DNA from 2 places in the Bacillus sp. Medicinal_06 genome. Region 2 is predicted to be linked to the other one. Evidence: riboswitches for the same ligand, from Rfam matches in the RefSeq annotation. Region 2 holds a riboswitch; the other holds the start of a gene.

Region 1 (9,978 bases), on a different contig from region 2:
TCCGATATGCAATTATGCATAGTATATACATTATTCCGCAAATATAAAAAGATAGCTTTACCCAAGTAAAGCTATCAAAAAAATCTATTATTCTTTATTTTTTCAAGTGATAAGGTACCGTCGTAATAACTACATTTCTCTTATAAAGCAAGAATGCACGAATTAATAAGCTCGACTGGTTATGAAGAATATTATGCCAGCCTTTCTTAGGAATAAATTGCGGTATTACTACAGTAACCCGGTAATTTGATTCACTTGCTTTATATTGAACTGTATCAATAAATTTGGTCAGTGGCTGAATAATACTTCTGTAATGAGAGTGAAGTGTCACCAGTCTAACTTCAGGCTGCCATTTCTTCCACTTCTCTTCAAAATTCTTTTCATCTTCTCTTTCAAATGCAACATATACGGCGATAATTTGATCTGGTGAAAGAGACTTTGCATAATTCAATGAATTTTCTACTACATGAGTCATACCGGCTACAGGAACGATGATTACGTTCCCTTCGATTGGCACAATTGATTCACAAGTTTTAAGGCTTAACTGATCTCCTACTGCTTCATAGTGTTTTTTAATTCGATGGAAAATAAAAATGATAACAGGTAAGAAAACAAGCACAGTCCAAACTTGTGCAAACTTAGTTAAAAAGAACATACTCATAACGATAAAACTAATAACGGCACCTGTTAAATTAATTGTTAATTTCAAAATCCACCCTTGTGGCTTTTCACGAATCCATTTTACTACCATTCCAGTCTGAGATAACGTAAATGGAATAAATACCCCTACTGCATATAGCGGGATAAGATGTTCTGTTTGACCTTGAAACGCAATAATTAAAATAATAGAAGCAATTCCAAGTATGATAATACCGTTTGAATAGCCTAATCGATCGCCTCTAATCGTAAACATTCTTGGAATAAACTTATCTTTCGCAAGATTAACTGCTAATAAAGGAAATGCTGAATAGCCGGTGTTAGCAGCAAGAATTAATATTAAAGCTGTTGTACCTTGTATAAAAAAGTACATAAAATTCCGTCCAAATGTTTGCTCAGCAATTTGTGAAACTACGGTTACTTCTTTGCTAGGAGTAATTCCGTAATAATAAGCTAGATAAACAATTCCAGAAAATAAAACAGCCAGTAAAGCCCCCATCGCCAGCAATGTTTTTGCTGCATTGTTAGGGGCTGGATCTTTAAAGTTTGGAATTGCATTAGAAATTGCTTCAACACCTGTTAAAGCCGAACTACCTGATGCAAATGCTCTTAACAACAAAAACAAACTGATACCAGCAACTGGTGTTCCAATTGGCGTATGCAAATTTGGTGAAACGTGACCAGTTACAATATTATATATTCCTACTCCTATTAATATAAATAATGCTAAAACGAATAAATAAACTGGATATGCTAAAACAGAAGCGGACTCTGTTACTCCTCTTAAATTTAATATTGTAATAAATAATACAAATATAATCGCAATAATTACATTGTGTTCATGTAAACTAGGAAAGGCAGATGTAATCGCATCTGTACCTGCCGATACACTTACTGCAACTGTTAAAATATAATCTACTAATAAGGATCCTCCAGCTATTAACCCTGGATTCACACCTAAATTTTCTTTTGATACTACATACGCTCCCCCGCCGTGAGGATACGCAAAAATAATTTGTCTATAAGATAAAATTAAAGCTGTTAACAGAATTAATACTCCTATTGCAATCGGAATGGAATACCAAAATGCTAACGCACCCACTGTCGCTAAGGCAATTAATATTTGCTCTGGACCATATGCCACTGATGATAAAGCATCAGAAGAAAGAATAGCTAACGCTTTCTTTTTGTTAAGCTTTTGCTCTCCTAATTCGGTTGATTTTAACGGTCTTCCAATTAAAAATCTTTTTATAGATGAAACCACTGCTGTCCACTCTCCAATAATTTTGTACGAACAATTCTTTGCTAGTTAAAGCTAATAAACTATCTTTTCAGAAAACAAAAAAATGTCTACAAGCCATAACAAATAGACTTGTAGACATCAATTTTTTTGTCGCACAAGCTCCACCTTCCTTCTCAATATAACGCTTACGAGGTTAGCTGTCGGATTCGGGCCTATGAGTAGCCCTACCTTTTTCAAGGATTCACCCCTTGGATTATGCAATAATCCATAAAAACGGGTCCCCCGTACCATGCGGTTTCAGCGATTTAGAAATTTGAAACTGTGGATTATAATACTCCTTTATTTTAAAAAAGTAAACAAAAATTTTCACCCGCCGAATACAAAAAGGATAGAAAAGTAATGATACTTTTTCTATCCTTCAATCATTTCGGTGCTATAAAAACTATACCGGTTCTTTATTTAAAGTCATTTCTTCATATACTTTTAAATTTTGATAGACCGCTTTCAATAATGGTGCATCTACACGAAGTTGTTTTGCTAATTTTAATAAATATCCTTGCAAATGTTCTCCTTCAATTAACGAACCTTTTTCCATATCTCGCTGCATAGATGACTTCATATCATAAGAAATTTTATCAATTGTCTTCATATGTTCCTCAACAATATTTTCTTGAATCGGAGCACCAAATACTTTCATAATCTGTGCTGATTCTTCAAATACACTTCGAAGAAAATCGCGGCCACCATCACTTTCGCGAATCGGTCCTATCGGTGCATGCATTAACGTCGTCACACCTGACATTACTGTAATAAATAAATATTTATGCCACATATCTCGCAAAATATTTTCACTTAGAACAAAACTCGCTTTCGTTCCAGTTAATACTGTAGCAATTTGTTGTATCCTTGCTGAATCATGGTGTTTCATTTCTCCAAACACAAGTCTATCAGCAACACTGGTTTGTACGACTTCTCCTTCATCGTTTAAAGTTGTCTCTATAAAACATAAACCACCACTAACCTTTTCCTCACCAAACTCCTGTTGTAAAAGTGATAAATGAGCAATACCGTTTAGTAGCGGAATTATAACTGTATGATCACCTACAAACGGCTTCAAATCTAGTATTGCTTCTTTTAAGTGATATGCCTTTGTTGAGAATAAAATTACATCAAATGGAGAAACGACATCTTCTTTCGTTACTAATTTGGGTTGAAATGAAAAATCTCCATTCGTACTCCGAATAACGAGACCTTTTTCTTCTAATTGTTGTTTTCGCCTACTACGAACGAGAAAAGTGACATCTTCCCCCTTTTCTACTAAACGTCCACCAAAATATCCTCCGACGCCTCCAGCTCCTAATACTAAAATACGCATATAAAACTCCTCTTTTCCAAACATGAAAATTTTACATCCTTGTAGCATAACTATATTATACATCTGATCCATCAAACAAACAGAAAATTCAACTTTTTAACAAAAGTTAAGGGCTATATACTATATAATATTATTCATTATGTTATTAACGAATAGATTAGTCACATTTCAATTTATGTATTATACACTTAGTAAAAACTTGTATAGTTAGAAAGGATGAGAAGAAATGCAATATCCAATGTTCTTATCTAAGAGATTAACCATACGCCCATTTGAATTAAATGATGCTCCTAAAGTTCAAGAATTAGCAGGAGATAAAGAGGTGGCGAAAACTACTACAATTATTCCTCACCCTTATCCAGATGGCTGGGCAGAAGAGTGGATCCCCTCTACCCATACAGCTATGGATAAGGGGGACAGCTTTCACTAAAAACCCTGCCTCTTCTAAAGTCATGCAAAATTGGGATTGACACAAGAATGAACATTTAAACAAAGTTGTTTGTACTGGGAAGTATATGAAGATACTGTTGTTTACGGTTTAACAAGATCTGATTATAACAAGAGTAAGTAGCTGCTCTTCTTTTTAGCAAATATCAATAATACGAAAATGGAGATTTTTGATTCATTACTTGTTCAATATGAAATCTAACTACTAATAAAGTGAAACTTTAATTAACGAGACTAAGAAAATATCTTCATAAAAAATAAAAATCCAAAAAAAACCATAACATCCTTATAACAATTAAGTTTTAGCTTCTTAATGAATAATTATAAAAGGAGTAAGTCAAAAAATTTTATGACCTACTCTTTTATTTAAACACTTTTCTTGTGTTGATTCACCAGAAGTAATCTGTATTTCCTCATCCCTTAAAAAGGAGTTGAAATACCCTTTCCTCCCCTTATTTTCAAAGTACTTATTCTATCCATACCTATAAAAAATGATATACTAAATTCAAAATCTTTAGAGGAGCTGGCTATTATGGGGATGATTGGACAGTATATATTAGTTACAGATGAAGAATTAAGTAAAATCAAAACCAATGAGTTAGATATTTATTTTAAAGAAGCTGAGTTAGATATCGATAAGTCATGGTAATTACTCCATTTTATTTTATGTGGTGAAATTGGCGGAGGCGAACCACCACTTGGACATGTCGTACCACTTAATGATTCCATCATAGATAACGATTCTCTCGGTACGTTTTATCTTACAGCTAGTGAAGTCGAAGAGGCTTATTCTGCAATACAAGATTTAAACAAATCTGATTTCAACAACATGTTCAACTTTCAAGAATTAATGGATGAACAACTTTATCCACTTGTTGAAGATGATGGCCCAGATGAAATATTAGAATATACCTATAGTTACTTTTTAGAAATTCAAGAACTATATGAACAAGCTGCTGCAAACAAGCAATGTGTAATCTTTTTCATTATCTAAATAGAAATAAAAAACGGATCCTCTCTTTTACGAGAAGATCCATTTTTTATTAAAGTGAACGATTATCCTAATTTCACTTGATTTTCTTCTTCAATTTTTGCTAATGCGATAGCCACTTGCTCTTCTGTTAACTCATGTTCTTTCACATAACGGTTACGCGGGTGGACACGACATTCGTGTGAGCAAGCACGTAAATATTTCGCCTCATTTTCTTCAGAACATAGAATCTGTTTGTTACATTCTGGGTTTGCGCAATTTACATAACGCTCACATGGTTCTTTTGTAAAGTGGTCTTTTCCAACAATAACATGTTCTTTTTGGTTCACTGGTACACCAATACGCTCATCAAATACGTAACATTGACCATCCCAAAGTTCACCTTGTACTTCTGGATCTTTTCCGTATGTTACGATTCCGCCATGAAGCTGACTTACATCTTCAAACCCTTCACGAACTAACCAGCCTGAAAACTTCTCACAACGAATACCGCCTGTACAATACGTTAAAATCTTTTTACCTTCGAGAATTTCTTTATTTTCTCTAATCCAATCTGGTAATTCGCGGAAAGAGTGAATATCAGGTTTAACTGCACCTCTAAAATGACCTAAATCGAACTCATAGTCGTTTCTTGCATCAATGATAACTGTATTTTCTTCTTGCATTGCTTCATAAAACTCTTTTGGTTCTAAATACTTACCTGTTGTTTCTTTCGGATTGATATCATCTTCTAGGCGAAGTGTAACAAGCTCTGACCGAGGACGCACATGCATTTTTTTGAACGCATGCTCATCCGCTTCATCTACTTTAAATACAATCCCTTCAAAACGTGGATCGTTCTTCATTGCTTCCATATATTTCTCTGTTTGTTCAATAGTACCTGAAGCAGTTCCGTTAATTCCCTCTGTTGCCACAAGAATTCTTCCTTTTAACTCAAGTGAATTACAAAATTCTAAATGCTGAGCTGCAAATTCTTCCGGATTCTCAATTGTTGTGTACATGTAGTACAATAACACTCTGTATGGTTTTGGATTTAACATTTTATTTTTACCACCTATCTAAATTCGATATTTTAAAATCATGTATAAGTTAACGATCATATCGGAACATATAAGAATAAGAAAAGATATGTTAACTATTGTTCAAATAACTTTCTCCTATTTACAATGTTTTCCCAGAAGTTAACGCAAATGAAAAACGAGATTACATAACAATCCACTACGGTTGTGATGTAATCCCAATATATTATATAACATACAAATTCGTTTCCAGCAATTAATATGCTGTGAATCCTATTTTACAATTAAAAAACACCCTTTTCCATTCCATATTATAGGTCAACTCTCTTTATTCTCCTACAATTCCAAAAGTTATAACTGTATTTAGGCTTCCTCGTTTATTTTTGTTACATAGTTATTTCGAATGCACCTTTTATTGCGTTAAGTCATATAATTTGCATTAAGGAAACACTTATGTTCAAATAAAAACATCAACTAAAAATATTTAAATGTATTGAAATAACTAATACGAATACATACAATGATTGCATTAAGCTAAGAAACTAAAGGGGAAAACTACTATGAATAAAGCTATAACAAAAGATGAACAAGCTCCTTCACAAAGTACAACAGTTCAATCTGCTCAACTCGCTTTAAGTGGTGAAACAAAAGGAATAAAGAGATTATTACCTTTTCTAGGACCAGCATTCATCGCATCTGTTGCTTATATTGACCCTGGGAACTTTGCTACAAATATTGCAGCTGGATCACAATACGGTTACTTACTACTTTGGGTCATTCTCGCTTCCAATTTAATGGCCGTTTTAATTCAATCACTATCAGCAAAACTCGGGATTGCAACTGGAAAAAACCTTCCTGAAGTCGCTCGTGAGCACTTTCCAAAACCCGTTTCAATTGGCTTATGGATACAAGGTGAACTCGTGATTATGGCTACTGATTTAGCCGAATTTATCGGTGCGGCTTTAGGGTTATATTTATTGTTTGGCATTCCAATGTTACCCGCTGCTTTAATTACCGCAGTTGGATCATTTATTATACTCGAGTTTCAGCGCAGAGGCTTTCGTCCATTAGAAGCTGTTATTACAGGAATGGTCTTTATCGTTGTTGTAGCGTTTGGTGTACAAGTATTTTACGCAAAACCAGAGCTAAGCCCCCTTCTTTCAGGGCTATTTATTCCTAAATTTCAAGGTGTAGATAGTATTTTACTTGCAGCTGGGATTTTAGGTGCAACAGTCATGCCACATGCAATTTATTTGCATTCTGCTTTAACGCAGCGCCGCGTAGTCGGTACAACAGATGAACAACGAAAAAAGATTTTCCGCTTCGAATTCATTGATATTATTATCGCAATGGTGATTGCTGGAGCAATTAACGCAAGTATGCTCATCGTAGCAGCCGCTCTATTCTTCAAAAACGGCTTACATGTTGAAGATTTAGACGTTGCTTTTAATGAGTTTAGCAACTTAGTTGGCCCTGTATCAGCTAGCCTTTTTGGAATTGGATTATTAACTGCTGGTTTATCTAGTTCTTCCGTCGGTACAATGTCTGGTGATATTATTATGCAAGGATTTATCCGTATGCATATTCCTTTATATGTAAGACGATTTATTACTATGATCCCACCTCTTGTTATTATCGCTTTAGGGGTAAATCCAACTTACGCTCTCGTTATGAGTCAAGTCGTATTATCATTTGGGATTGCATTTGCATTAGTACCGCTTATTCTGTTTACAAGTAACAAAAACATTATGGGCGCGCTAGTGAATCATCGTATTACAAATACAATTGCTTGGCTAATTGCTGCGTTAGTTATCGCTTTAAATATTTTCTTACTGTATCAAACATTTACAGGACAATAACAAAAAGGATGTGATACACATTTGTATCACATCCTTTTTGTTTCATTTAGGTGAAATGACATCCCCTATCGATACCTCTTTACCATCCTTCAAACGGACTCCTCCATTTGGCATAGCTGTTCCCTCTATATCTCGAAAATACAATGGTAATCCTTCTGAAAGAAACAAACTCGTCTTAGATGGATCTTGTCGTTGATGGTGTATATGTAGGTGCGGTTCACTGGAATTCCCTGAATTCCCCACTTTTGCAATCACTGTTCCTTCGTTTATATATTGCCCTTCTTTCACTTGTACTGATCCTTTCTGCAAATGAGCAAGGATTAAGTATGTTCCAGTTTCCTCTAAGCGTAAATATATGTGATTACCTGTCATCGAATCAAAATCATCAGTTCCTGGTTTCAAATCCGGTTCATCATTATGAACCGATATAACTGTTCCCGAAGCCGGAGCTACTACCTCCGCACCATATATACCGTAATCTTCTAACTTCGAGCTTTTTATACCAGCTGGCGGAATGAGAAGGTCGTATGCCCAGCGTTGATTAGGTGCCCAAGCGTGATAATTCGTATCCAGCTCATCCCCTCCCCATCCTACTAATACAGCTTGATTCAATGGCAAACGAACCATGACTTTTGGCTTTATTGAATAAACATCGGCCGGGTAAGCAATTTGTCCTATTCCAACAAATCATCCTGCTGGCCAAGCCCCAACTATAGATAAAACCAAAATAAAAATAATTATTTTATCTATACAACTTCTAGAAAACACATCCCAACTAATTGTAGTTATTATGATGATTAAAATAACGATGGAAAAGAAACTAAAAGCTTGTATTCCCCACCAAGCAAAGATAGCTACACTACTGTGGATTTGAAATAAAGTCACGAAGTTTATAAAAAAGATGCGATGTTTTAAATAAAGTCGCGACGTTTTGCCCCATTGGATCTGTTTATCTAAAGGGGTGTTTTTATAGTGAAAAGAAGGTCTGAACTGAAAGGCGGATTAAGGAACTGTTGAGTAGCAATAAAGTTACTCCACATCATTTTTTTATAGATTTTAAAATTCTAAATATCCATTATGAATCTGAAGATTCCCACATATTATAAGAATGATGAGAATTAGAGGAGGGGATTTTATGAAAAAGAAATTATTAATCTTTGGAATACCAACTGTTGCTGTATTAATTATTATTTTTTTAGTAATAGGCAAATCACCTTCCCCATCGGATCTTTCAGCTGAATTTGAAGAAAAGGTTAGAAGTGGGGATGCCGAAGGGTTGATGGATTTGGTTACGGTCGATGAAGGGCTACAATGGGATAAAAATAGCGCTAAAAGTATTATTAATTACTTGAATGAAGAAGAACGCGATTTCAAAGATCAAATAATGTTATTAAATGCACAGGCAAGTTACTATGAAACTGAAGGAATATCGAATAATAAAATTTCCCAATTATATCCTGGTAATAGTATTTCAAGTATCGGTCCATTTTACATAACCAAAGAAGACAGCCTATTTGGCGATAAATACATTCTTAAAGCACGAGGATATAAGCTAAAAGTGAATGGAGAAAAGGGAGCAAAAGTTATCCTAAATGACAAAAATATTGACATGGATAAGGAATCAATCATGTTAGGTACATTTGGACCGGGTGTATACGTTATTAAAGGGCAAAAAAATTTTGATTATGTAACTGTTAAGGATCAAGAAAAGGTCACACTTTTTGATATAGACGATTTTGAGGAAACAGCGAGTTTGAACTTTTCCGGTGAAACAGTACCGGTTAGCATCGATATTCCAACCACTTTATTGGTAAATGGTAAGAAAACAAAAGAAATTGAAGATGATGTTCAATTTGGCCCTGTAAAAGATGGCATTACGTTACAAGGAGTAACGGAATTTCCGTGGGGTAAAGGGAAAAGTGAACTACAGAAAGTTGAAATCAAATCGAAAAAGCAATATAATTTAGCACCCAATCCAATAGTAGATGAGACCATAAAAAAACAGATTACAACAGTGATAAATGATTTTTACAAGAATTCAATCGCAGCCAAAGTAAACAAAGACCCTAATCAGTTAACAAATGTATCAGATCATTTGAAATTGGAGTACACAAAAACCATTGAACGTTATGATGGTAATATACGTTATTTTAAAGGCGACGCCTTAGGCACTAGAATCGATTTTTCACAAGTAACATGTCGAATTGATAAAGGGAGCTATCTTCTTGAAATTCCGGTTGAATATCATGAAAAATCAGAAGAAGGTTATCTTTCTCTTTTGCAGGAAAAGTTCTTAAAGAAATTAATAACACTAAAGTACAATGAAAAACAAAAAAATTGGCTTATTGAAAATGAAGGAAATCAATTAAGAATCGATGATGACTATA
Region 2 (19,711 bases):
ATTTGCTGAACCACTTCTTATATAGAAGTGGTTTTTTATTTTAATAAATAGATATAAAGGAAGGGGAAATATAAATGAAATTTTGTGAGAGGTTATTTGAAACTGTGCAGCCTGTTTGGGAGAAAAGTCATAACCATCCATTTGTAACTGGAATGGGGGATGGCACGTTAGAAAAAGACAAATTCCAATATTACATCGTACAAGATTATTTATATTTGCTAGACTATGCGAAGGTTTATGCAATTGGAGTTGTAAAGGCAACGAATCCATATGTGATGGGGAAATTTGCAGAACAAATAGATGGTATTTTAAATGGAGAAATGACGATTCATAAACAGTATGCAAAACGTCTTGGTATTTCTATACAAGAGATGGAGGAAGCAAAGCCATCTGCTAAAAATTTAGCGTATACAAACTATATGATGTCAGTATCTCAAAATGGCACGCTTGCAGAGTTAATTGCGGCTCTTCTTCCATGTATGTGGAGTTATTGGGAAATTGGAAAGCGTTTAAATGATATTCCAGGAGCGAGGGATCATGAGTTCTTCGGAGAGTGGATTCAAGGATATAGCTCAGAAGAGTATGGAAGTCTTTGCATTTGGCTAATGGATTTATTAAATGAACTAGCTGAAGGGAAATCTGAACAAGAGCTAGCTAGATTAGAAGAGATTTTCTTATATTCTAGCCGATTTGAGTATTTATTCTGGGATATGGCGTATCGTAAGGAGATGTGGGGTTTTGAGGAGCAAGAGCATACTACAATTTCATAATGTTTCCTTTCATTATGATGAAAAGCCAATCATAAACGGTCTAGATGCTTCCGTGCAAGAAAAAGAGTTTGTTAGCATTATTGGGCCGAGTGGCTGTGGCAAAAGTACATTGTTTCGTTTAATTACAGGATTAGAAGAACCTACGGCTGGAAATATTCAACTGACAGAAACAACGAGTCATCCTGTAGGGTATATGCCACAAAAAGATATGCTTCTGCCGTGGAGAACGATTATTGAAAATGCAGCATTGCCGTTAGAGTGCCAGGGGATAAAGAAAAAAGAAGCACATGTAAAAGCAAAAGAGCTGTTAGAACAATTTGGTTTACAAGGATACGAGAACAAATATCCGAAAGATTTATCAGGTGGTATGCGGCAACGAGTATCCTTTATTCGAACCTTATTAACAGGCGGGGACGTTTTGTTGTTAGATGAACCTTTTAGCGCATTAGATGCTTTAACGAAAGCAACGTTGCAAGAATGGTTGTTTGAACAATGGAAACAGTGGCAAAAAACAATTTTATTTATCACACATGATGTGGAGGAAGCGCTTTTTCTTTCCAATCGAATTTTAGTTGTGACCGAGCAGCCTATTACCACTTTGACGGAGCGTATTGTACCACTTGGAATAGATCGCTCAAGAAAAGATTTGCATAAACCTGAGATATTAGCTTTAAAAGATGAATTACTTAGTATGCTGCAAAGGCAGGTGCTCGTATGAAGCGTGTGACAGAGTTATTACCTGCACTGATTTTAAGTAGCATACTGCTCATAGCTTGGGAGGTGGGAGCTAGAATTGTTGACGAGATGTACATATTGCCATCTCCTACTGCAATTCTAGCGAAAATGTGGGCGTTGCAAGATATATTGCTTACAGTTCATTTGCCGGCAACGTTATACGTGGTTTTGATAGGAGTTGTTATTTCCATTGTACTTGGTGTGGGGCTCGCGATGTTAATGAATGCTAGCACATGGATAGAAAGAGCATTTTATCCGTTACTAGTTGCATCACAAACGATTCCAATTACAGCGCTAGCACCATTGTTTGTTTTATGGTTTGGATATTCAATTTGGAGCAAAGTAGTTGTGACCGTTTTGATTACATTTTTCCCAATTGCCGTAAATACGTATGATGGGTTACGCAGTACGAAAAAGGAATGGGAGGAGCTTTTAGTTACATATGGTGCAACGAAAAAAGATATTTTTCTAAAGTTAAAATTGCCATCTGCACTTCCGTACTTTTTCTCTGCTTTAAAAATAGCTGTTCCGCTTAGTGTAATTGGAGCAGCGATTGGCGAGTGGCTTGGTGCACAAGCGGGTTTAGGATACTTTAGTAAACGAATGATGACGCAGTTAGATGGGGCAGGCGTATTTGCACCGATTGTACTGTTATCATTACTAGCTATTTTCTTTGTATTACTCGTTTCGATATTAGAAAAGAAATTCATTAGTTGGAGGAAACATTCATGAAATTATTCAAGCGCATCTTTGTGTTTACATTATTAGTTGTAATGATTGCAGGATGTTCTAGCAATTCAGTATTAGAGAAGCAAAAGAAAGAGAAAGAAATTACAGTGATGCTCGATTGGTATCCAAACGCGGTTCATAGTTTTATCTATGCAGCGATTGAAAAGGGCTACTTTAAAGAAGAAGGAGTAAAGGTGAATATTAAATTCCCATCTAATCCAACCGATCCATTAACGTTAGCGGCAGCAGGAAAAGTAACAGTTGGTCTATACTATCAGCCAGATGTTGTCATCGCAAGAGCAAATGAACAAATTCCAGTGAAATCAATTGGAGCTGTGGTCCGTTCACCACTAAATCATGTTGTATCGTTAAAATCAGCAGGTATTAAATCACCAAAAGACTTAGAAGGTAAAACAGTTGGTTATTCTGGAACACCTTTAAGTGAGGCATATTTAAAAACGATGGTAAAAGAAGCTGGTGGAAATCCTAGTGCTGTGAAAGTAGTAGATGTTGGATTTGATTTGGTGCCGGCGTTAATTACGAAAAAGGTAGATGCTGTCACAGGTGCTTACATTAACCATGAAGTTCCTGTTATGCGCCATCAAGGCCATGAGCCAGCATACTTTAATCCAGCTGAGTATGGTGTACCAAATTATCATGAACTTGTTTTTGTCACAGGTGATAAAACATTGAAGAAAGATAAAGAATCATTACAAGCATTTTTACGTGGTGCGAAAAAGGGCTACGACTTCATGAAGAAAAACCCAGATGAAGCACTAAATATTTTATTAGATCATCAAGAAAAAGAAAACTTCCCGCTTGTTCCGGAAGTTGAAAAAGAAAGTATGAAAATTTTATTAGAGAAAATGGAAACGAAAGATGAGCCATTTTTATCAGACACAAAAGAGTCATGGGAAAAACAAAATAAATGGTTGAAAGAAAAAGGAATGACAAAAGAAAGCATTCCTGCCAATGAATTATTTGAAAATATTTTAAAGTAGGCGAGTGAATATGAAAGGCGAGCTCCATGTTATCTCAAATGGTCAGATGACATTCGAAGAGTTAACGAATGTAGCGATGCAAATTGAGAGTGAGATTGATTATTTGCATATTCGTGAGCGAGAAAAAAGTACGAAAGAGTTGTATGAAGGTGTGGAAGGTCTCCTAAAGAGGGGCTTTCCAGCATCTAAGCTTGTGATAAATGACCGAATCGATATTGCAATTTTATTACATATCCCTCGCGTCCAATTGGGATATCGAAGTGCAGATGTTAGGTCTGTGAAAGAAAAGTTTTCGTATTTGCATGTTGGGTATTCTGTGCATTCTTTGGAAGAAGCGATAACAGCTTTCAAAAACGGTGCAGATTCTCTTGTTTATGGCCATGTATTTCCAACGGATTGTAAGAGGGGCGTTCCGGCAAGAGGATTAGAAGAAATTTCAGATATGGCAAGGCGATTAACGATACCGATTACAGCTATTGGAGGGGTAACACCTGAAAATACAGCAGAGGTTCTTCGGTCTGGTGTGAGTGGTATTGCTGTTATGTCTGGAATTGTCAGTAATCGTACTCCATACGAGAAAGCAAGATTGTATAAGGAAACAATAAGAAAGTGGGCGGAAAATCATGAGTAAGGTATATGATGTAGCCATTATTGGCGGTGGTGTAATGGGTAGTTCAGTTGCACATTTTCTAGCGGAAAGAGGATACCAAGTGGTGATTGTTGAGAAACAAAGAATTGCATCTGAAGCTTCTAAAGCAGCGGCAGGTTTGCTTGGTGTACAGGCGGAGTGGGATGCGTATGATCCACTATTTGAGCTTGCTAGGAAAAGCCGTGAAATATTTCCGCAACTTGCAGAAACGTTACGTGAAAAAACGGGTATTGATATTGGGTATGAAGAGAAAGGTATCTATCGTATTGCTCAAACTGAAGATGAGAAGGCAAGAATACTAGATATTATGGGCTGGCAACAGAAAACAGGTGAAGAATCATATTTTATGACCGGGGATGAGCTTCGTGAAAAAGAGCCATTCCTCTCTTCATCCATTATGGGGGCTGTATACTATCCGAAAGATGGTCATGTCACTGCGCCGGAACTTACGAAAGCATTTGCGCATTCTGCAGCCGTTTCTGGAGCTGATATATATGAACAAACAGAAGTATTTGATATCAAAATAGAGAACAATCGAGTAGTAGGGATTATTACGAATGAAGGTATGATTCTATGTGAAAAGGTAGTAATTGCCGGGGGCTCATGGAGCACAAAACTTCTTCATCATTTTGATAAAGAGTGGGGTACATACCCTGTGAAAGGAGAAGTTGTTGCTGTAAAGAGCCGTAAACCCCTACTAAAATCTCCTATTTTTCAAGAACGATTTTATATCGCGCCAAAACGTGGTGGACGTTATGTAATTGGAGCAACAATGAAGCCTCATACCTTTAATAAATCTGTACAACCAGAAAGTATCACTTCAATACTAGAGCGTGCTTATACAATCTTACCAGCTTTGAAAGAAGCAGAATGGGAAAGTGCTTGGGCGGGGTTACGCCCGCAATCTAATCACGAAGTTCCTTATATGGGAGCGCATGAGGAAATAAAGGGATTGTATGCTTGTACAGGCCATTACCGAAACGGAATTTTATTAAGTCCTGTTTCTGGTCAATATATGGCAGATGTAATAGAAGGAAAGCAGGGGAGTCATTTACTAGATTCATTGCTTTCTAAAACGGTTTAGAAAGGGGATGGAAGCTTGAACTTAAAAATTAATGGTAAGCAAGTAGAGGTACCTGGGAGTGTTAAGACAGTAGCAGAACTGCTTACGCATTTAGGATTAGATACAAAGATTGTTGTAGTAGAACGCAATACAGATATTTTAACAAAAGAAGACCATCAAAGCGTATCTGTTTTTGATGGAGACCAAATTGAGATTGTAACTTTCGTAGGAGGCGGTTGATTATGTTAAACATTGGACCATTTACATTCAATTCTAGACTTTTATTAGGAACAGGAAAATTTTCAGATTATGATGTACAAAGAAAAGCAATTGAAGTATCAGAAGCAGAAATTTTAACATTTGCAGTACGTCGTATGGATATATTTGATGCAGACCAACCGAATTTGTTAGAAAAAATTGATGTGAAAAAGTATACATTACTACCAAATACAGCAGGAGCGAAAAATGCTGAGGAAGCAGTTCGTATTGCGAAATTAGCAAAAGCTTCAGGGCTTTGTGACATGGTAAAAGTAGAGGTTATTGGAGATGACAGAACGTTATTACCAGATCCAGTAGAGACATTAAAAGCCTCTGAAATGCTACTAGAAGAAGGTTTTATCGTTCTTCCTTACACATCAGATGATGTTGTATTAGCTCGTAAATTACAAGAGCTTGGTGTTCACGCGATTATGCCTGGTGCATCACCAATTGGTTCAGGTCTTGGCATTGTGAACCCATTAAACTTAAGCTTTATTATTGAGCAAGCAAAAGTACCAGTTATTGTTGATGCTGGTGTTGGTAGCCCAGCGGATGCTGCGTTTGCAATGGAATTGGGAGCAGATGGCGTGTTATTAAATACAGCTGTATCAGGCGCGAAAGACCCTATTAAAATGGCATCCGCAATGAAACTAGGTATTCATGCAGGGCGCTTAGGATTTGAAGCAGGGCGTATTGCACGTAAGCGCTGCGCGACGGCAAGTAGTCCTTTAGAAGGAATGAGTGTAGTTGAATAATCGATATTCTCGCCAAGAGCTATTTTCTCCAATTAGAGAAAAAGGGCAACAAAAGATAGGAGAAAAGCATGTACTAATTATCGGGGCGGGAGCACTTGGTAGTGCGAATGCAGAGATGCTTGTGAGAGCTGGTGTTGGCCGTGTAACAATTGTCGATCGCGATTATATTGATTGGAGTAATTTACAACGTCAGCAGCTATATTGTGAGGAGGATGTAGAAAATAATCTTCCCAAGGCTATAGCAGCCCAAAGGCGCTTGCAAGCAATTAATAGTCATGTAACGATAAAGGCTCTTGTCCAGGATGTAACAGCTGAAGAATTAGAAGAGCTCGTTAAAAATGTTGATATCATGATTGATGCGACTGATAATTTTGAAACACGTTTTATCGTTAATGATATATCACAAAAGTATTCTATTCCGTGGATTTACGGGGCGTGTGTAGGAAGCTACGGTCTTTCTTATACGATTTTACCAGGAAAGACTCCGTGTCTATCTTGTTTATTACAATCCATCCCGCTTGGCGGAGCGACATGTGATACAGCAGGGATCATTTCACCTGCTGTATCTCTCGTTGTTTCTCACCAAGTAACGGAAACTCTTAAACTTTTAGTAGGAGATGATGAGGCACTTAGGGAAGAGCTTGTATCGTTTGATGTATGGAAAAATGAATATTCATGTATGAATGTACAAAAACTTCGAAAACATAATTGTCCTTCATGTGGTGAGGAAGCTGTGTATCCGTATTTAAATAAGGATAATACGTCAAAAACTGCAGTTTTATGCGGGAGAAATACAGTTCAAATTAGACCTCCCCATAAAGAACAATTAGATTTTGAACGGTATAAAGAACTGCTGCGCGATCGTGTAACTGATTTAATGGTGAATCCATATTTATTATCATTTTCGGTTGAAGATAAGAGACTAGTTGCGTTTCAAGATGGCCGGGTTCTTGTACATGGAACGAAAGATATAGTAGAAGCAAAAACAATTTACCATCGTTATTTTGGATAGGAAAAGGGTGAGTGAGATGAAAGTGAATAAAGCTTTAACAATTGCTGGATCTGATAGCGGCGGTGGTGCTGGGATTCAAGCAGATTTAAAAACATTTCAAGAGCTAGGTGTATATGGAATGACGGTTATTACTGCTATTACAGCCCAAAATACACTTGGTGTGCAAGGTGTATATCCAGTTGCAATAGAAGGGATTCAGGAGCAATTAAATTCTATTGGTACAGATTTAACACCAGATGCTGTGAAGCTTGGTATGCTATTTAGTAGCGAAATTATTAAGGTTGTTGCAGAAAACATTAAAAAATTTGGCTGGAATAATATTGTACTAGACCCTGTTATGATTGCAAAAGGTGGAGCATCTCTATTACAACAAGAAGCTGTGCAAGCATTAAAGGAATATTTACTACCAATTGCCACAGTTATAACTCCCAATGTACCGGAAGCAGAAGTATTAACAGGAATGGAGATTCATAATATAGAAGATAGCAAAGAAGCTGTAAAAGTATTGCACAAATTAGGTGCTCAGTATGTTCTTATGAAAGGTGGACATGCTGAATACCAAGGTAACGAAGTAATTGATTTACTTTTTGATGGTCAGCAGTTTGTTGAATTTAGAAGCGAAAGAATTGATTCAAAACAAACGCATGGTAGTGGTTGTACATTTGCATCTGCTGTAACGGCGGGACTTGCAAAAGGGTATCCGATTGAAGAAGCGGTTCAAGAAGCGAAACAGTTTATTAGCATAGCAATTGAACAGCAATTAAATATTGGAAGTGGTCATGGACCAACGAATCATTTTGCATATAAACGACAAGAAACACGTGTATAAATATTCGTATTCGGAAACAGGAGCTAGCAGGCTCCTGTTTTTGTCGTTATTTGTCGCGCGGTCGATATCCTTTGTCGAATCGCCGATATATTGAAAAAATCGCTGATATATGTTGAGAAACGGTCGATATATTTGGATTTGCGCCGATAAAATTTCATTTGCCAATTTTTCTCTACAGCGCTCTTGCTAAAAATTCTATCTCTCCCGTTTAACGGTCATATAACTGGCTTTTTTGTTGTTTACTTTTTCCATATTTAGGAGTATTATATCAGCCAGAATCTTTTTTTGTAACGCTGAGTCCAATTCATTTGGAGCGGAGGAACCAAATTGTGCATGGTCACTAGGGGTGAATCTTTCATGATGAAAGTAGGGCTACTCTCAAAGTCCGAATCCGACAGCTAACTTCGTAAGCGTCTTGGGAGAGGATGGTGCATGGATGGATATATCGCTTCATCGGTCTGATTAGTATAGGAGAATATCAATCTATATTCGAATTCTTTTATGCTAAGGAGGAAGATGTACATGGATGAGGAAAAAGAATTAACACTCGTTTGTGTAGGGGAAGAAAGTAAAGTAAATAGTTTAAGAAAGTTAATATCTTTTCAAAGTGATTTAATTATTTTTACAGCAAATGAACAAATAGCAGATGAAGTGCGAGCATATGGCTTTGAATCAACGTATTACTGCAATAAGGAACTAAATATAACAAGTATTTGTAACGGAATAAAAAAAGTAATCTTACTAGGAGATGAACTTCCAACGGTTAGTTTCTTTACGGAGCGCATTCGCTTTTCTTTTCAAGCGCCTATTACAGTTGTTACAAGGAATAAACGATATCCCGTAAGGCTCTATGAAACAATTGGAGCTAAATTTGTAGTGTTTACAAATTGTGATAACATTTCTTTTTTATTTTTTGAATAGGGCGGAGGAAGTGAAGATGAAGGTGTTATTACGTGAGGATATAGCAAATCGTTGGGCGGTATCATTGGAGCGAGTTCAAGAATTAGCCATGCAAGATCCTATTTTTCCAGATCCATATATAGTCTTGCCATCGAAAGATAATTTGTATTTAGAAGCGGATATTATTGAATATGAGAAACTGCATGTGGAGCTGTCACAAATTTATATTCGAGGGAGAAATTTACGTTCATTTTTACAAAGAGAATAAGTTTTGAATAGAAAAGAGAGCGAGTTTTAAGTGTTACAAACTATACACTTAAAATCATTCGCTCTTTTTTCTTTCATATTTAAAAGATGATTAATGAAAAAGAAAGGAAAGACAAGGAAACAGATGAGAAAATATTAAAAACCCTTAATGTAAACGCTTAAACGGCGGGATATTTTCTTATTTTAGGTAATTTTCCTCTTTACAAGTGAAATAGAGAGGAGTATATTTACATTCATAAATTGTTCATAAAAATTTCCAAAAACAACCTGATATCGCTGAGTCCAATTATTTGGAGCGGGGGAACCAATTTTGTGCATTGTCACTTGGGGTGAATCTTTCATTACGAAAGTAGGGCTACTCTTTAGGCCCGAATCCGACAGCTAACCTCGTAAGCGTTTGGAGAGGAGGTTTACTTTTGTGTTGTTCATTTTTGAACACTGAGTAGAGCCTCAGTGTTCTTTTTTTGATAGGTAAATGGTAAATTTTAACATTTTGAAATGAGGGATTGGAATGCTAGATGTAGTGATAATCGGAATCTTTGTTGTATTAGTAGCATCGATGATAGGGCTTACGAGCTGGTCAGATAAAGTTGTGAAAGAAGGGAAGCAATCATGATGATTGCCTTATCAGTTATTGTAGCAGCGATTACTGTGTATTTAGTTTATGCGTTATTAAATCCGGAGAAGTTTTAATTAGGGGGAAAAGGCGATGATGGTATGGGTGGCAGCTATCGTAACGATATTATTATTTGTGCTACTAGCGAAACCGATGGGGGCTTATTTAGAAAAAGCGTTTCAAGGTAGTAAAACATTAGAGAAAGTATTTGGACCAATTGAAGGAGTCATTTTTAAATGTGGTGGTATAAAGCAGTGTAATCAGACATGGGTACAATACGCATTAGCGATGTTGTTAACAAATGGACTTATGATTCTATTTGTTTATCTTGTTTTTAGATTGCAAGGTATTCTCCCATTAAATCCAAGTAAAGTGGAGGGTATGGAACCTACACTTGCATTTAATACAGCAATTAGTTTTATGACGAATACAAATTTACAACATTATAGCGGTGAAAGTGGTTTGTCGTATTTATCACAGATGATTGGAATTACGTTTATGATGTTTACTGCACCAGCGACAACATTAGCGTTAGCAATTGCATTTATTCGTGGTCTAGCAGGAAAAGAATTAGGAAATTTCTTCGTTGATTTTGTTCGATCAATTATAAGGGTGTTAATGCCAATCGCATTTGTTATGGCACTTGTATTCATAGCACAAGGAATGCCACAAACGTTCAGTGGCACTGCGGTAGCACATACACTTGAAGGTGCAAAACAGATGATTCCGCGCGGTCCGTTAGCATCTTTAGAATCTATTAAAATGCTAGGGAATAACGGTGGAGGATTCTTTGGGGTTAACTCGGCACATCCTTTTGAGAACCCAACAGCAATTACAAATGTATTACAAATGATGCTTATGATGTTGATTACAACATCAATTCCATTCACATATGGAAGAATGATAGGCAGTAAAAAACAAGGAAGAATTTTATTTGTATCCATGCTCATGATGTTTATTATTGGATTTGGTACAGTTGTAACGGCTGAATTACAAGGAAATCCAGTATTAAATCATTTAGGAATGGATAGTACAGAGGGGAATATGGAAGGGAAAGAAGTTCGATTAGGAACAGTAATGACATCTTTATTTGCGACAGTAACAACTGCTTCTGAAACAGGTGGGGTTAACGCGATGCATGATACATTTACGCCAATTGGCGGGATGTTACCACTTGTGAATATGCTGTTAAATACAGTGTTTGGCGGTGTCGGGGCAGGATTTATAAATGTTATGATGTATGCGATGATTGCGGTCTTTATTTCAGGTTTAATGGTCGGACGTACACCAGAGTTTCTTGGTAAAAAGCTAGAAGGAAAAGAAATGAAGCTAATCGCAGTAACATTATTATTCCAACCATTATTAATTTTGGGTGCATCAGCGATTGCTTTTTCTACAAGTTTAGGCACGGATGCAATTACAAATTCAGGATTCCATGGTATTACACAAGTAATCTATGAATTTACTTCATCGGCAGCAAATAATGGTTCTGGTTTTGAAGGATTAGCAGATAATACACCATTTTGGAATATTTCAACCGGACTTGTGATGTATTTAGCTCGTTTCTTTGGCTTAGTCACAATGCTTGCAGTGGCAGCTTCATTGAAAGAGAAAACATTAGTACCGGAAACAGTCGGAACATTCAGAACGGATAACGGTTTATTTGGTGGAATTTTCGTTGGCACAATTTTTATTGTTGGTGCATTAACATTCTTCCCAGTATTAGTATTAGGGCCAATTGCAGAGTTTCTAACTCTATAAGAAAGAAGCGAGGGGAATAAACATGAGACCAGCTATGGTGAAAGAGAAGCATATACAAGCCGTGCCATCTCCAAAACGAGAAGATGGTGAAATAAGAAGCGCGAAAACAATGGATCGTGATATTGTATCAACTGCTTTAAAACAATCCATTGTAAAGTTAAATCCGAAGCAAATGGTTAAAAATCCAATTATGTTTGTTGTGGAAATTGGCTTTTTCATTACATTGATTTTATCAATTGTACCGAGCTTATCAACAAATGTTCCATTATGGTTCAATATAACAGTTACACTCGTTCTATTATTTACAGTTCTCTTTGCAAATTTTGCAGAAGCGTTGGCAGAAGGACGGGGAAAGGCACAAGCTGATTCGTTAAAACAGTCGAAAAAAGATGTCTTTGCTAATATTGTAAAAGAAAATGGAGAGGTTACGAGAGTTTCAGCATCTAGTTTGAAAAAGGGTGACATCGTTCTTGTGAAACAAGGCGAGATGATCCCAGGTGATGGAGAAGTTATACGCGGTTTAGCATCGGTAGATGAATCCGCTATTACAGGGGAATCAGCCCCAGTAATGAAAGAAGCGGGCGGCGATTTTTGTTCTGTGACAGGCGGAACGATGGTTGTGAGTGATGAAATTACGATACAGATTACAAGTAATCCAGGTGAGTCGTTTTTAGATAAAATGATTTCGTTAGTCGAAGGAGCAACACGTCAAAAAACGCCAAATGAAATTGCGTTAAATACAGTACTAACTAGCTTAACATTAATCTTTTTAATTGTAGTTGTCACACTGCCGTTATTTACGAATTATTTAGGTTTTCAAATTGATACATCGATTCTCGTTGCCTTACTTGTTTGTTTAATTCCAACAACAATTGGTGGATTGTTATCTGCGATTGGGATAGCTGGGATGGATCGTGTCACAAAGTTTAATGTACTTGCAATGAGCGGGAAAGCAGTAGAAGCAGCAGGGGATATCAATACGATCATCTTAGATAAAACGGGTACCATTACATTTGGGAATCGTATGGCGCATACTTTGTTACCTGCCGGAAATGAAACAATTGAAAAATTAGCAAAATGGGCGGCGCTTAGCTCTGTATTAGATGAAACACCAGAAGGCCGTTCCGTTATTGAGTATGTAAACTCAAAAGGTCTTTCTTACAATGCGTCAGAAGCAGAAACAGGAGAATTTGTTCCATTCAAAGCAGAAACAAGAATGAGTGGTGTTGATTTAAACGATGGAGTAAAGGTAAGAAAAGGAGCTGTTGGAGCGGTCGTTGATTGGGTGCAGTCTCAAGGTGGAACGATTCCGAAAGATTTACATCAAAAGGCAGATTTGATTGCAAAAGAAGGTGGAACACCACTTGCGGTTGCAGCGGGGAATCGTATTTTCGGTTTAATCTATTTAAAGGATACTGTAAAACCGGGTATGCGTGAGCGATTTGAACAACTTCGTCAAATGGGGATTAAAACCGTAATGTGTACGGGTGATAATCCATTAACAGCGGCAACGATTGCCAAAGAAGCGGGGGTAGATGAATTTGTAGCAGAATGTAAGCCAGAAGATAAAATAGCTGTTATTAAAGCAGAGCAAGAAAAAGGAAAATTAGTTGCAATGACGGGTGATGGTACGAACGATGCACCGGCACTTGCACAGGCTGATGTTGGCCTTGCGATGAATAGTGGTACAGCGGCGGCGAAAGAAGCAGCGAATATGATTGATTTAGATTCCAATCCAACGAAAATTATTGAAGTGGTAGCAATTGGAAAACAGTTATTGATGACGCGTGGTGCATTAACGACATTTAGTATTGCAAATGATATTGCGAAGTATTTTGCGATTATACCTGCAATGTTTACAGTGGCAATTCCGCAAATGGAAGCATTAAACATTATGGGGTTACATTCGCCATTTTCAGCCATTCTTTCAGCGCTCATTTTTAACGCAATCATCATCCCAATGTTGATTCCGCTAGCAATGAAAGGAATTTCTTATAAACCGATGAGTTCGAATGCATTGCTCTCGCGTAACTTATTTATTTACGGTTTTGGCGGTGTACTTGTACCATTTATCGGTATTAAACTCATTGATTTAGTCGTTGGACTATTCATTTAATAGAGAAGGGGACATACTCATGACAGAAAAACAAAGTTTCTTAGGACCCGTCGTTCGTTTAACTGGTGTGCTTGTTGTGTTATGTGGATTGATTTATCCATCTGCGGTAACTGGGGTTGCACAAATAACGATGAAGGATAATGCAGATGGAAGTTTAATATATGATAAAGGTAAAGTAATTGGTTCTAAATTAATCGGTCAAGAATTTAAATCTCCAAAATATTTTCAAGGGCGTATATCCAGTATTGAGTATAAAGCAGAAGGTTCTGGATCTAATAACTATGCGCCTTCTAATCCGGAACTACTGCAACGTACAGAACAAAGTATTGAAAAATGGAAAAAAGATAATCCTTCTGTACCAGTAACTGAAGTGCCGATGGATCTAATTACAAATTCAGCTTCTGGACTTGATCCAGATATTAGTCCAAAATCCGCATACGCACAGGTGGATCGTGTTGCGAAAGAAACACAAATTTCAAAAGACAAATTAAAAGATATGATTGCTTCACATACAGAAGGTCGTGCACTTGGTTTATATGGGGAAGAACGTGTCAATGTATTAAAGTTAAACATCGAAGTGCAAAAACTAACAAAATAATAGATAAACTACCTCAATCCATATCGATTGAGGTAGTTCGTTTTGTAAGGATGTGATAAGAATATGTACGCTGAAAATGATGAACCCACATTTCAAAGAAGATCACCAGAGGAATATTTAGAGGAAATAAGGAGAATGAATCGAGGGAAATTGAAGCTATATGTAGGTGCTGCTCCAGGAGTAGGAAAAAGTTATAAAATGTTGTTTGATGCGCAGGAAATGAAAAAAGAGAACATTGATATTGTCATTGGTTTAATTGAAACACATGGAAGAAAAGAGACAGAAGAAGCAATTGCTGATTTAGAAAAAGTCCCTTTAAAAGAAATAAACTATAAAGGAAAAGTATTTTATGAGCTTCATGTAGAAGGGATTATAAAGAGAGCACCACAAGTAGTTGTTGTCGATGAACTAGCACATAGCAATATCCCAGGATCAAAACATAAAAAGAGATATATGGATGTAGAAGAACTATTAGAGGCGGGAATATCAGTATTATCAGCGTTTAATATCCAACATTTAGAAAGCGTTCATGATATTGTAGAACAAATTACAAACGTAAAAGTACGAGAGCGCATTCCAGATTTTATTTTACAAAAAGCAAATGAGATTCAACTTGTTGATGTAACACCGGAAGTGCTGCGGAAACGATTAATTGATGGAAAGATATATAAGGAAGAAAAAATTCAGAAAAGCTTACAAAACTTTTTTACAGTTAATAATTTAGGAGCTTTGAGAGAGTTATCGCTTAGAGAAGTTGCAGACGATATGGATGATAAAATTAGCCAATCGGTAATGGATCCAATAGGTGTAAAGGAAAAAATTCTCGTTTGTGTGCAATATAGTTCAACAGCAGAGAAATTAATACGGCGTGGTTGGCGTATGGCAGATCGATTAAATGCTGAATTATATGTATTAAATGTTGAAAGAGAAAAGATAGAATCATTATCGGTAAGCAAAAGGCAAACAATTGATGAGTGGCAATCATTGACGAATCAATTTCATGCTACGTTTTTGTTGGAAGAAGCAAAAGGAAGAAAACCAGCTGATGTCATTATTGAAGTTGCAAAACGATTACAGGTCACTCAAATTTTACTCGGTCAATCAGCAAGAACAAGATGGGAAGAAATTAGAAAAGGATCTATTGTAAATGAAATTATGAGGCAAACGAAGCATATTGATATTCATATTGTTGCTGATCAAAGAGTGTAAAGTGTTTCTTTGAAATAAAGTTTGATCATCTATTACTGCCCATTTATCCCCATTTTGCATCCATATAAATAGGCAGCTGCATAGGATAAAAGGTAAATGAAATCATGAGAGGAGCATGAATATGTACCGTAAATCATGCCATCACTATCAGTGGGAAAATCCAATGCATAGCAATTGGAATAACAACAATTGGATATATAATTGGAATCCTTATTATTGTAATAGGAACAATAACAACTGGAATCCTTATTACGGAAGCAGCAGATTAACAGATTATGGACCGAAACCATTTGTAGTGAATATTGACCAAGCTACTAAGCAAAATAATACTTACCGCACCGCTTTATGGACAGGGGAAAACTTACAGGTGACTCTGATGAGTATTCATGTTGGAGGTGATATCGGTTTAGAGGTCCACCCGACAACTGATCAATTCATACGTATTGAAGAAGGTCAGGGGCTTGTTCAAATGGGGGATAGCAAAGATAAATTAGATTTTCAAGAAATGGCCTATGATGACTATGCGATTATGATACCTGCTGGAAAATGGCATAATGTAACCAATATGGGTAATATACCACTTAAAATTTACGCTATCTATGCACCGCCAGAGCATCCGTATGGTACAGTTCATGAAACAAAAGCAATTGCCACTGAAGAAAGCCGCTATTACTAATCAACTAATAGGTGCTAATGTTCGATAAAACGTATCTTAAAACGATCAAACTTTTTATAAAAAAATTTAAATTTGCTGAAGAAGACTCCATTTTGATCAATCTTTTTTCAAAATGGAGTCTTCTTATATACTTTAAAATATAAGTTTGTGGGGTGTTTTTAATCAGACTTTATTCAAAAACTACATAAAGCGAGAATGTCTAAGTCCAGGAAAAGAGCTGTTCTCGGATACTCTCTTTTTTGCTTGTTATTTAGCCTTTTGAATTTCTGCGTTTCTTACAGGATGATGAGCTAGCTTTTTCATCGAATATAAGACCACGATTAGAAAAAGAACTGCCCCTGTAAAGAAGATCCAAAAGTAATTTTGATTAAATAATAGAAAACCACCTACAATTGGTCCCATGCCCATTCCAATATAACGAATAAAGTTATAAATTCCAATGGCAGTTGCTCTTTCTTCTACAAATTCTTCTGTTAATAAAGTGGTATGTGTCGGCATGGATAACCCCATGCTAAAACCGTATAGGGATATGACAAGGAGAACCGTGGGAATACTTAGATGGTATGTGAAAGAGAATAGAATGACGCATATGATATTGAAAAAGCTAGTAATCAGTAAAGCTTGTTTTGTAGTAAGGAATCTTTGTAAAAACTTGTAGCAATAACTTCCTAGCATAATACATAAGGACATTGGTACAAATATCATTCCAATTTCACCTGCATTTTGATGAAATAAATTTGTGAGTATGCTAGGTAAAAAAACGAGAAAACAAAAGTAAATACAAAACTGTATAAAGCCAATGATTGCGATAGAAAATCCAGTGTTATTTCTTAAAATACTCCGATAAGGCTTAGCTTTTTTAGCTGTTTTAGGCAGAGCGGGTTTTGTTTCTGGTAGCAATGTAACATTTACAATTAACAGGAATACACCAATTGTAGATAAGAATAGAAAAATAGATACGTGACCATTTATATTTCCAAGATAACCGCCTATGAGAGGACCTACAGCAGGAGCAAGGGCAAGTATCATTTGGTAAAGACTCATCGCTTTTCCGCGTTCCTTTCCTTCGAATAAGTCACCAATAATGGTAGCAGCTACAACAGGAATGGCTGCTATTCCTATTGCTTGAACGGCTCTGAAAATAAGAAATATATAAATATTTGCTGTAAAAGCACAGCCAATGGTACCGATTGTACTGATGAATAGGCTAGGAATCAAAATATATTTTCGCCCTTTTGTATCAATGAATGGTCCATAAATAAGCTGCATAATGGCAAGAACAAAAGTAAAAATAGAGACAGTTAAATTTACAAGATAAAGAGAGGTGTGAAAGGAATCTTGAATCATTGGTAAAATAGGTGTGTAAATATTTTGAGCAAAAGAACCTAATAGAGCACTCAGGCAAACAATGTATAGAATGGAGTTTAATCTTGATGAAGATAATGAATGTCTCATAATAAACCCTCCTTAATTTAGTTTCCTCGGAAACTAAATTAATTTTAACATTATTTTCTCACTTGTAAAGATAAAAAAATGATTTTACAATGGTATATAGTTAAATTGTTTCTATGGAAACTTAAACCGTATTATGGAGGGGATCCGATTTGGACCGTACATTAAGGCAAATAGAAATACTTTCGGATATTCGCACACTTGTTCATAAGAAAGAAGAGCATATGAAGGAAAATGATGAGCGGTTTCTTCGTGAGACAGGTGTAAGCGGTATGTCTCTATCAGAACTACACGTAATTCAATGCATAGGAACAAAAGGTTTAATGAATGTGACAGCGATTACGGAAGAGATGGGAATGACAAAGGGAGCCATTTCTAAAATTTGTACAAAATTGTTTCATAAACAATTTGTTGAAAAGATGAAAATGCTAGATAATCAAAAAGAAATATTTTTCCGTTTAACAGATAGTGGAAATGAAATTTATATAGCACATGAGACACTTCATCAACAAGCTGAAGAGAAGTGGCTATTACTTTTAAGTCAATATACAGAAGAGGAATTGTCATTGATTCAAAGGTTTATAAAGGATGTAGGAGCGCATTTAGAAAAGTAGAGGAATAATTTCTGCTCGCATTAAGCCTTCTGAATATGGTTTTTGGAGAGACTCGTATATAATAGAAAGAGATACTTAACAAGATGAATAATTAAAGAGTCTATATATATAAAGAGGAGAGAAAACAATGCTTGAAAATACGGGGTTAGTATTAGAAGGCGGCGGTATGCGCGGCGTATATACGGGGGGAATACTAGAATACTTTATGGAACAGGATTTATATTTCCCATATATTATTGGTGTTTCAGCAGGAGCTTGTCATGCGGCGTCATATATTTCAAGACAAAGAAATCGAAATAAAACAGTAAATATTGATTATGCAACACATCCAAGATACTTATCTTACAAAAATTTATGGAAAAAACGACAGCTATTTGATATGGACTTTATTTTTCGTGAAATTCCAGAAAAGCACGTGCCATTTGATTTTGACACATATTTTAATAGTGCAGAGCGTTTTCTAGTAGGGACGACAGACTGTGAAACAGGTAAACCAATGTATTTTGAAAAAGAAGGTACAAATGAAGATGCATTGACGTTACTACAAGCATCTAGCTCATTGCCATTTATCGCACCAGTTGTAAATTATCGTGGTAAACAATTATTGGATGGCGGCATTTCGGACCCAATTCCAGTTCGAAAAGCGCAAAAAGATGGCTATGAGAAATCAGTTGTTATTTTAACGAGAAATCATGGATATGCTAAGAAAAAATCAAAATTTGGATGGATTGCAGCGAAGGCTTATAAGAAATATCCACACCTTGTAAATACAATGCTAACTCGCTATGAAACATACAATGAGACGCTTCATTACATTGAAAAAGAAGAATTAGCTGGCAATCTATTCGTCATTCGTCCAGAAGTGCCACTTCAAGTAGACCGAATGGAAAAAGACCCACAAAAACTGCAAAATTTATATGAGCAAGGATATAAGGATGCTGCGAGACAGTTTGCGGATTTACAGGCGTTTTTACAAAGTTAATGGATGGAAAACCTCTTAAAGAGGTTTTCTTGTTTTTTAAATAGATTGAATATAAAATCTATTACTTTTCAATATGTGGTATAATATGGATATAACATTTGAAGGAATGGTACATATGGGAAATGTATATAAAGGACTTCGGCACACTGGGTATTTGGCAATGATTATTTTTGGCGGCGTATTTCTATTACGCTTTATGATTCATGATGAATTTTTATTAGATCAACTCATTGGTTTCAGCGCGGGACTGGTGATGTTTATTTCTTCGTTTTTGATTCAAAAGTATAGTAAAGAATTGCAAATGAATGAAGAGTATTAGAAAAAAGCCTTGGTTCACTCAAAATTTGTGAACCAAGGCTTTTTGTTTCCCTCGCTATTTGCGAGTAAGCTTCTTTTTTGTAAATGAAAATGCAAGTGCACCAATTAAGATACTACCTTTTATAATATCTTGTGCATAATAAGGAACATTCATCATTGTTAAACCATTTAATATAATTCCAATTAAGATAGAACCAAGAAATGTTCCAATTACATTTGGCTTTTTTGCGCCAAACATTGCATAGCCAATATAAGCAGCTGCAACGGCATCCATTAGCAATGGTGCGCCAGCTGAAACTTGCCCTGTTCCAATTCTGCTACTCAAAATAATCCCACCAATCGAGGCGAATAAACCACTAATCATATAAGCATATAAACGATAACGATCTGTAGGAATTCCA

Evidence for each region. Region 2 has a riboswitch for cyclic di-AMP ahead of AC1M36_RS10355 (signal peptide protein). Riboswitches for the same ligand answer to the same signal wherever they lie in the genome.
Region 1: it holds a riboswitch for cyclic di-AMP, as region 2 does, so the genes downstream of both, AC1M36_RS10195 (APC family permease) here and AC1M36_RS10355 (signal peptide protein) in region 2, are expected to answer to the same signal.

Annotation. Positions count from the first base shown of each region.
Region 1 is NZ_JBWYHD010000003.1:606,679-616,656, forward strand. It holds gene AC1M36_RS10195 (APC family permease) at 95-1,921, opposite strand; cyclic di-AMP (ydaO/yuaA leader) riboswitch at 2,068-2,213, opposite strand; gene panE (2-dehydropantoate 2-reductase) at 2,343-3,275, opposite strand; gene AC1M36_RS10205 (GNAT family N-acetyltransferase) at 3,502-3,705, shown strand; gene AC1M36_RS10210 (DUF1877 family protein) at 4,384-4,716, shown strand; gene trhO (oxygen-dependent tRNA uridine(34) hydroxylase TrhO) at 4,779-5,753, opposite strand; gene AC1M36_RS10220 (Nramp family divalent metal transporter) at 6,293-7,591, shown strand; partial or broken gene AC1M36_RS10225 (M23 family metallopeptidase) at 7,634-8,494, opposite strand; gene AC1M36_RS10230 (TcaA 3rd/4th domain-containing protein) at 8,727-9,978, shown strand, end outside.
Region 2 is NZ_JBWYHD010000004.1:5,038-24,748, forward strand. It holds gene tenA (thiaminase II) at 75-770, shown strand; gene AC1M36_RS10300 (ABC transporter ATP-binding protein) at 739-1,488, shown strand; gene AC1M36_RS10305 (ABC transporter permease) at 1,485-2,237, shown strand; gene AC1M36_RS10310 (ABC transporter substrate-binding protein) at 2,234-3,235, shown strand; gene tenI (thiazole tautomerase TenI) at 3,246-3,866, shown strand; gene thiO (glycine oxidase ThiO) at 3,859-4,968, shown strand; gene thiS (sulfur carrier protein ThiS) at 4,984-5,187, shown strand; gene AC1M36_RS10330 (thiazole synthase) at 5,190-5,960, shown strand; gene AC1M36_RS10335 (thiazole biosynthesis adenylyltransferase ThiF) at 5,953-6,972, shown strand; gene thiD (bifunctional hydroxymethylpyrimidine kinase/phosphomethylpyrimidine kinase) at 6,989-7,801, shown strand; cyclic di-AMP (ydaO/yuaA leader) riboswitch at 8,083-8,230, shown strand; gene AC1M36_RS10345 (hypothetical protein) at 8,324-8,722, shown strand; gene AC1M36_RS10350 (hypothetical protein) at 8,739-8,969, shown strand; cyclic di-AMP (ydaO/yuaA leader) riboswitch at 9,233-9,378, shown strand; gene AC1M36_RS10355 (signal peptide protein) at 9,480-9,584, shown strand; gene kdpF (K(+)-transporting ATPase subunit F) at 9,581-9,661, shown strand; gene kdpA (potassium-transporting ATPase subunit KdpA) at 9,681-11,345, shown strand; gene kdpB (potassium-transporting ATPase subunit KdpB) at 11,368-13,461, shown strand; gene kdpC (K(+)-transporting ATPase subunit C) at 13,481-14,059, shown strand; gene kdpDN (KdpD-like non-kinase potassium sensor) at 14,123-15,268, shown strand; gene AC1M36_RS10385 (cupin domain-containing protein) at 15,390-15,944, shown strand; gene AC1M36_RS10390 (MFS transporter) at 16,191-17,399, opposite strand; gene AC1M36_RS10395 (MarR family transcriptional regulator) at 17,549-18,010, shown strand; gene AC1M36_RS10400 (patatin-like phospholipase family protein) at 18,138-18,992, shown strand; gene AC1M36_RS10405 (hypothetical protein) at 19,078-19,311, shown strand; gene AC1M36_RS10410 (ABC transporter permease) at 19,366-19,711, opposite strand, start outside.